Regions from separate parts of the Paenibacillus sp. JNUCC31 genome, predicted to be linked through region 1. Evidence: riboswitches for the same ligand, from Rfam matches in the RefSeq annotation. Region 1 holds a riboswitch; the other holds the start of a gene.
What was found. A riboswitch is a leader RNA that binds a small molecule or an ion and turns the genes downstream of it on or off. The one in region 1 is predicted to bind ZMP and ZTP.

Region 1 (4,423 bases):
CCGAGCATACGTCCAGAGATGACTTTGCCTTGTGTGGCTGCTACAGGTGTCTGTACATCGATCGTCTCCAGCTCAACATCTCTTGTAATCTCATAAGCCATCAGCGTTGCCACTTCATCCACCAATTCACGAAAATCTTTCGTATTCGTACGCATGTCGCGTATAAACGTCAGTTTGTGTTGAATCAAAGGGTGATCACATATTACTAATTTTCCCATCTAATTTGTCCCTCCGGTAAGTTCTTCATGTTCAGCATTTCCAAATATGCCTAATCACCATTCATAGGCCCGATAAATCCTGTATATTATATCATCACCTACACCGAATTACACCATCAAAGGGCACCTAATCATTACAGAAAACCGAATCCTATAAAAATAGGACCGGAAAAATGAGTCATCCGGTCCTTTTTTCTCTCGCTGTTATGTCAGTTGAATGTTAAAAAAATCTGTAAACACTTATGAAGCTCCGCAAACCGAATGACCTTCTGATCGCTGTTATCCCCAGAATTCTTTGATCCATTAATAAATGGTGGAATTCCGGAGATAAAGGCGAGCGCTACGCTTCTTCAGGTTCTTTCGGTTTGCTCCGTCTGCATGTTTACATTAAGAACACCTCAAATACAAACAGCATGAGCAAATTTTTTAGTATTTAAGGTCAGTGTAGAGCGGGAATTGATCTGTCAGTGCCGTCACTTCCGCACGAGCTTCATCCAATTTCGCTGCATCTTTAGGGTTTTTCAATGTTTTGGCAATGATTTTACCAATCGCTACCATTGCTTCTTCGTTCATACCACGGGAAGTGGCCGCAGGTGTACCGATCCGGATACCACTCGTTACAAACGGGCTGGTTGGATCGAACGGAATTGCATTTTTGTTCACGGTAATGCCGATGGAATCGAGTACATGCTCGGCTTCCTTACCTGTGATGTTTACGCTGCGAGTGTCGATCAGCATCAAGTGGTTGTCTGTACCGCCGGATACGATGTTCAAACCTTCAGCAATCAGCGTTTCAGCCAGAACCTGTGCATTTTTCACGACATTTTGTGCATACGTTTTGAATGATGGCTGCAACGCTTCACCGAATGCTACCGCTTTGGAAGCAATCACGTGCATCAGAGGTCCACCTTGGGAACCCGGGAATACGGCTTTATCAATGGCTGCTGCCCATGCTTTGCGGCACAAAATCATACCACCACGAGGTCCACGCAGCGTTTTGTGTGTTGTTGTTGTTACAAAATGCGCATGTGGAACCGGGCTTGGATGCAATCCGGCAGCCACCAGTCCTGCAATGTGAGCCATATCCACCATAAACAAAGCACCTACATCATTGGCGATGGAAGCAAGCTTTTCAAAATCAATGGTACGCGGATATGCACTTGCACCTGCAACGATCATGCGAGGACGATGTTTGAATGCTGCTTTGCGCACTTCATCGTAATCAATCAGGAACGTATCTTCTTGTACACCATAAGCCACGAAATTGTACAGCAAGCCGGAAGCGTTAACCGGGCTACCATGAGTGAGGTGTCCACCATGCGCAAGGTTCATACCCAGCACAGTATCACCAGGTTTCAAAGCCGCAAGGTATACTGCCATGTTCGCTTGTGCACCGGAGTGAGGTTGAACATTGACATGTTCAGCTCCAAACAATTCTTTGGCACGGTCACGTGCGATATCTTCAACGATATCGACATGTTCACAACCACCGTAATAACGTTTACCTGGATATCCTTCAGCGTACTTGTTCGTCAGTACAGATCCCAGAGCCTCGATAACCGCTTCGCTTACGATATTCTCGGATGCGATCAACTCAATGTTGTTTTGTTGACGTTTCAGTTCAAGATTCATCGCTTCCAGTACTGCCGGGTCATTCTTGCGCAATTGTTCCATGATTAAATTCCTCCCAGTTTATAAGTGAAGTTATAAAGCGAAATCATGTTTACACGAAAACGGAGAGTGCAACACCAATCTGGAGAAGCAGAGCGTTCGCCTTTATCACCGGATTTCCCCTTATATAAGGGATTCAAAAAAATCTGGGGATAACAGCGATCGAAAGATGGTGATGCAATCGAAGTCAGGAGTGTAACCAATCGTTTCGGTTTATATGTTAGTCACAAAATGTCGAATCTGGTTGCTCTTCCATACGATACACTGCGCGTTCGCCGCCAATCAACTTGGGACGAGTCAATGCTGTAGTTACACGGGCATCCCCGATGTAGCGGAGCGCTGTTCGGAAAGGCACCGCCACATGCCGCAGATGCATGCCAATCATGGTTTCCCCGATATCCAGTCCCGCATGGGCCTGCACATGTTCAGCCAGACATGGATCAGACAGTGAGCGATACGCTGCGGATGCCATGGAGCCACCTGCTTTTGGCACAGGTACAGCACCTACCTCAGTCAATCCAAGACGTGTAAGCAAGGAACGCTCCATCACCAGAGCACGGTTCAGGTGCTCACAGCATTGGAATACAACATCAAAACCGAACTCCTGCTGCACCTCGGATATACCTGCAAGAAGCTGCTGCGCCACTTCGATCGCACCGCTTGTACCGATCCGTTTGCCTGCGACTTCACTTGTACTGGTACCAATCACAACGATCTGTCCATGTCCAAGCTGTCCGGCAAGCGCCAATTCACGCAGAATGGATGCGGTCTGTTCATGTAATCCGGGTTGTTCCGAATCCAACTCAATAGTCATCCTATCGCCTCCCGATAAAATCATGCCCGACTTCCTCTTAGCTGTCCTTCGTATTCTTGTACGGCATTTCAGGTACTATTATAGCGAATATTCAGATGAAAGACGAAAAAAAGAGCAGTCTGCGGGTATCGCAGAATTGCTCTTTTGCCCAGGCGACCGGCCGTTTGTTCCGGTGCTCCATCGTGGTTATGCCCACTTCGTCGCCAGTTACACCGGATCCCTGTTTTCCCCTTCATCATAAAACAACCTGCGTCTAAAATCAACGGGTAATTTACATCCTGTGTCCGTTTTTTATAAAAAATGACTCGAATTAATCTAACTTGTCCAAAAGTCTGTCGAGCGCAGTCCGAATCTCTGCCGCGGCTACATTGTAATCATCGCGACTGCCGCCAAACGGGTCCGAAATATCAAAGCTCGGAATGCGCTGCCTGATCTCAATCGCCCGCTCACGCTCAGACGCCAGGATCTCCTGACCGAGTGCACGTTTCATCTCCAATGTGGCAAACAGGCTGTCCAATTCCTGAAGATCATTCAGGACGCTCTCATCATTCTCCACATATTCTTTCAAAGTGTACGTCTTGTGCACCGCGTCGGGAAAAACCTGCATAACATGCTGTTTATGGCTCCGTGTTAACGTTAGAATAAGGTCCGCCCAGCCGACTAGGTTCGGACTAAGCATCGTCGAATGGGGTGGCCCCTCAACGTTATGATCCCTCAATACGGCCTCCGCGTGGTGAGAAATTGGCATGCCCGTTGTTGCGGCTACGCCTGCAGAACGAACATCCACTTGAATGCCCCTCTCAGACGCCAGTTTACGCATAAGCCCCTCTGCCATGGGGCTGCGGCATGTATTTCCTGTACATACAAACAAAATATGTTTCATTGTGTTAGCCTCCCCATTTTGCAAATATTGTCGAATCATGTTCTAAACCCATCTAATCAAGTGAACCTATAACTCTATATTGAAGACTGTACTTGGCTGTAGTCGTCATTAACGTTGTATTCTAAAATATAAACAAAAGTCCAAAAGCAAGCAAGATCGCGCCGCCGACTGCTTCCCCGTAGTCCCCCATATTTTGGCTCACACGCCGTCCCAACAGCAGGCCCATAACAGACATCACTCCGCCGCATACACCGAAAGCCAGCACGGTTAACACCAAATCACTGCTGAACATGCCGAGCGAGACACCAACGGAAAATGAATCAACACTGACACTGAGCGAGAACAAAATCACACCGAGCAAAGATCGATGATCCACCAGCTTGGTATCTCCCTCACGAAAAGCATTCAGAATCATATGGGCACCAAGCAACACCAACAGACCGCCAGCTGCATACGTGGTGATGTCACCCAGCAAAGAACTGACGTATTTGCCCGTATACATGCCGATGAGCGGCATGATGATGTGAAACAGGGCCGTTACGGTACTGATCCGCAATATGTCTCGCAGACGGATACCTTTCATGCCAATCCCGATTCCGAGTGAGAAAGCATCCAGTCCGAGAGCGACGGCCATTATCAAAATGGTTACTAACTGCCCAACATGGGCAGATACATCCCACATCCCCATACCCCCAAGTCACGTAAAGGTTCTTGTACACCATATGCGGACAAGGACATAAACATGACCGGAGAAGTCTTTTGGCATGACTGGCATTCAACGAATGAATGACTAGTCGTGGCTAGAGGACGGATGCAGAAGGAAATATTCTTAGCGAT
Region 2 (4,423 bases), 3.3 Mb from region 1:
AATCGAAGCCGAGATGGCTTCATCAGATAATCCGCTCCGATGAATCGATTCCAACCAGCGTTGGCGGTAATAAGCGTCCGTATCAACTGTTCTTCCCTGAACCTGGTCCGCGTTAATGAAGAGCCCACCAGATTCCAGCAGTTCGTGAACAGTACAAAATACGTTTTTCTTGTCAGCGTGGTTCAGATGATGTATGGAGAGGGAGGAGATAACCATATCGTAGGAACTGGTAAAATCATGTCTGGAATAATCCCCTACGACATACTGCACTTGGGTAGTATCTCTAAATCTTTGACGTGCTCCTTCAAGCATTTTTTCACTAATGTCTACCAGAGTTAGCTGTGCTTTTGGGTATTTTTGCAGCAGCATTCCGGAGAGTAGTCCCGTGCCAGCGCCCAAATCGAGAATACGCGGGGATTCTAGAGGGCTTTCCATCAGATCCAGAGCCATTCCATAAAACTCATCAAAACAAGGGATTAGCTGTTTTCGCTGTACATCATAGTCTTCGGCTATCCGATCGAACAGTTGCTTAACCGTAGGTTTCATTGACGCATCGCTCCTTGAGGTCTTTTTCAATATTTTACAAGAGCGATAAGCTAAGGGGAAATACTGAATATGGATAAGTTTATAGGTTAGAACTATGGGCTTCAATCCACTTTCAAGGGTAACCCCGACTACTATGTGGATGTTGAAACGCTGCCCTCTGATTATAATCTGAAAGAGCTTGAGACAGCGGGGCGAGATGACTTGGCAAAAGCCGGTACGGTGTCTGACTATAGTGGAGAACGACTCCTTTTCCGATGGTGTTCGGACAAATATTAGACCCATCTATTAAACGTATAACCATCGAGATCAAGGAAAACGGGAAGCCTATAGTTTCCGAAGCTAAGCTGGTGGAGGTGGGCTCGGAACAAAGAATCTGGTTTGTATTCTTGCCCTTGTCAGCTAAGATCCCCTATGTAATTAAGGGATTCAACGATAAAGGAGAGTTCATCACCCATAAACAAATTGCAGATCCGAATGACAGTGGTTCCATGATTCTAGGAGAGAGTTAAGGAAGGTGTAGTAAAAAGGGAACAACCCATGGTGTAAAGGTTGTTCCTTTTTTGCTATTGCCAATAAAACTATCTACGATTAGCTTTGACATATTTCAGTTGTGCAACAATGATCACACTAATAATGACCAGTAGGAACCACGAGCTGATCTTGCTAAAACTGACCAGTTGCCACGAGTCATGCTGGTCAGGGTATTTCCAGCCATTAAAAAATGTGGCTATATTTTCAGCGGTCCAGATGAAAAAACCTACGATGATAAAAGCGAGTGTTAACGGCATTCGATAGGTAGTTAATCGTACCCGGTAGATAATCCATGTTTTCCTAAATACTATAAATACAAGCGCAGTAAGCCACCAACGAAAATCGGGAATGAAATGATGTGTGAAAAAATTGATGTAGATGGCTCCGCCTAACAGAACCGAAGACGCGAACCCAGGCCAACCAGTCATGTCCATACGCAATCTGCGCCATATTTGACACATAAAGCTTGCTACACTTGCATACATAAATCCACTATAAAGGGGGACGCCAAAAAGCTTGGTAAAACCAGGCTCAGGGTATGACCAGGATCCCATCCATACTTTATACATCTCCAGTACCAATCCAATCACGTGAAATATACATATAACTTTGATTTCATCACGTGTTTCCAATCCGCTGCGGTACATAAGGTATTGCACTGCTAATAATACAAGCAGAATGGCATCATAGCGATAGAGAAAGGGTATCTGAATTACGCTAGAAAGGGCCAACGTTCCAAAGATTGCCACAGGAAAAATGCAACTCATCGCCTGATGATAACCAAAATGCAGGAGCTGTACTAAAGGTTTCAATTGATGTTTATCTCCTTCCCAAGAGCCTTGCTCATAATAATATAGATATGGTCCGTTTGTAAAAAGAGAAAAAAAGATCTCTATATTTTCTTATTTTCAATCTTAACCGTTCATTAGTGTTTATGGATTGAGAAATTCATTTTGGAGTGCTTGTCTGATTCGGAAATATTCAAAGCAAAAGGCCCCTCCAAATGGAAGGACCTATTTTTAATAGTTCATTTTATGCATCTTCAGATTGTTTTAAATGCTGACTTAATCGTATGTTCAATGAGCGTCGCAATGGTCACAGGGCCAACGCCGCCCGGTACTGGTGTAATTGCTGAAGAAGGAGCAAAGCAAGTATCATAGTCCACATCTCCGACATTTCCTTTGTTATAACCTGCATCGATAACGACAGCACCAGATTTAATCCATTCTCCTTTAACAAAGAGCGGTTTGCCCACGGCTGCAATAATGATATCGCCAAGCTTCACGATTTCTTCCAGATTCATGGTTTTGGAGTGGCAGGTCGTCACCGTTGCATTCCGGTTAAGCAGCATGGCTGATACAGGCTTGCCCAGAATTGGACTTCTTCCAATGACCACCGCATGTTTGCCCTCGATTTGAATATTGTAGAAATCCAGAATACGCATAATAGCCTGTGGTGTGCAGGAAGGAAATTCGGCTTCTCCAAAAGCATTAAGTGCAAAACCGAGGGTCGTTACACCGTCAACGTCTTTCTCGATACTGATGGTATCAAAAGCTGCTCTTTCATCGATATGATTCGGGACAGGGTGCTGGAGCAAAATGCCGTGTACGGAAGGGTCATCATTTAGCTTGTTAATCTCTTGAATCAATTCCTCTGTGGTGGTGTCCGCAGAAAGAACGACCTTAATGGAATGCACACCAATGCGAGCACAAGCATTTCCTTTCATTCGCACATAGGTCGCTGAGGAAGGATCATCTCCGACCAAAATCGTCGCGAGACAAGGCTGGATGCCTCTTTTCTTAAGAATGGCAACCTTTGAGGCCATGTCTTCCTTCATAAAATCCGCTACCGTTTGTCCATTCAAAATCAGTTTGTCTGTACTCATATCTCACATCGCCCTTTCAACATAAAAAAGAGGCAAGGAAATAAATATTCCTTACCTCTGCCCAGGCGTACGGCTTATTACAAAACCAATATGCTCCCTCACGGTTCACCGTGTTCGCCAGTTACATATGGTCGTTTGAATTGTTTAGATAGATAGTACTTGAAAAAGAAGAAATGTTCAATAGTTTGGCAAATGAGCAGACCCGTTGTCAGCGAAAAAATTTTAATCATGGTAAATGTAGTTGATAACCATTATCATTCATGCTATATTGTTAACAATTAAACAATATTTATTGGAATTCGTAATTCAAACCTGAATTTAAAAGGTTTTTTTTGTTTATCAGTAAATAAGGAGTGAAAGAAGGATGGATTCAAAAGATCGAACAAAACAGTTGCTTTATGACCAATTTATCCGTTTATTACATGTATATGAGCATCACAAGGATACGGAAATCGAGCATTTTCTAAGTATCGCCCAGCGTGAAAGCATCGAGAAAATCCCCCAGCATTTGACCGCGGTTCATATGATCGATTGCATTGGCAAGCATGAACCTATTAACAACACGGGCATTGCCGAGGCGATGAATTTGTCCAAAGCAAGTATCACCAAAATTGGCAAGAAACTGCTGGAGGAAGGATTCGTCAAACTCACGAAAATGAATGACAACAAGAAGGAGAGCTATTTCCGGTTGTCAGCGCAAGGCAAAAAGATATTTGAACTGCATGAACGTCTGCATGTACATGAGGCTGAACATTTCTATCGTAATTTGGACAAATATTCGGAAACGGAGCTAAAAGTAATCCATCGATTTCTTCAAGACAGCAGTATAAATATTGAATCCAGGTAAAACGAAGGAGAGTGAAGTATTTGAGTCTGGCGGAATTGATCAGGGAACGCAGGAGTATTCGTAAATGTAATTCCAAGCCGGTTGAACAGGAGTTAGTTGTTGAATTGCTGCGCAAGGCCACACGGCTTCAACCATTTGTTGAAGCTGGCTCGTGGCGTGTGGTATATGCCGGAACTCCCGAAGCACGCAAACGGCTGGTGGATTGCATGCTGGAACAGATGTCGCAGAGCAAGTTGGGGAAGCTGATTCCGGGAAAACTGCTGGATGTTTTTAAAAAGAGGTTTAGCGATATTCCTGCTCATGCCATTGTTATGTCGACTGTAGGACCGGATCGTCTGACCAATGACCGCAATTATGCGGCTGCCTGCGGGACGATGCAGAGCTTCCAGCTGCTGGGCTGGGAACAAGGGTTAGGAATGCTGTGGGATACAGAGTCCATGATTCAGCATGAAGGATTTTTCCAAGGGATTGGACTGCGCGAGGATGAAAGATTTGTTGGCATTCTTCATATGGGATATTTCGACAAAGCGCCAAGAAGTCGGAAAAGAACGCCAGCTGAGCAGAAGTGGACTGTATTGCGAGGGCAGGCTACGTAGAAGAGGAGGATGTATAAA

Region 2: another riboswitch for ZMP and ZTP. It lies ahead of JNUCC31_RS30530 (bifunctional 5,10-methylenetetrahydrofolate dehydrogenase/5,10-methenyltetrahydrofolate cyclohydrolase); the one in region 1 lies ahead of JNUCC31_RS11770 (TIGR01440 family protein).

Annotation. Positions count from the first base shown of each region.
Region 1 covers NZ_CP062165.1:2,699,445-2,703,867, forward strand. Annotated here, with positions in the region: gene upp (uracil phosphoribosyltransferase) at 1-218, opposite strand, end outside; gene JNUCC31_RS11765 (serine hydroxymethyltransferase) at 645-1,892, opposite strand; gene JNUCC31_RS11770 (TIGR01440 family protein) at 2,110-2,703, opposite strand; ZMP/ZTP riboswitch at 2,843-2,924, opposite strand; gene JNUCC31_RS11775 (low molecular weight protein arginine phosphatase) at 3,014-3,586, opposite strand; gene JNUCC31_RS11780 (manganese efflux pump MntP) at 3,708-4,268, opposite strand.
Region 2 covers NZ_CP062165.1:6,951,983-6,956,405, forward strand. Annotated here, with positions in the region: gene JNUCC31_RS30520 (class I SAM-dependent methyltransferase) at 1-546, opposite strand, end outside; partial or broken gene JNUCC31_RS34225 (hypothetical protein) at 670-822, shown strand; gene JNUCC31_RS33645 (hypothetical protein) at 801-1,055, shown strand; gene JNUCC31_RS30525 (DUF817 domain-containing protein) at 1,125-1,889, opposite strand; gene JNUCC31_RS30530 (bifunctional 5,10-methylenetetrahydrofolate dehydrogenase/5,10-methenyltetrahydrofolate cyclohydrolase) at 2,120-2,962, opposite strand; ZMP/ZTP riboswitch at 3,015-3,097, opposite strand; gene JNUCC31_RS30535 (MarR family transcriptional regulator) at 3,327-3,809, shown strand; gene JNUCC31_RS30540 (nitroreductase family protein) at 3,821-4,405, shown strand; gene JNUCC31_RS30545 (nitroreductase family protein) at 4,423-4,423, shown strand, end outside.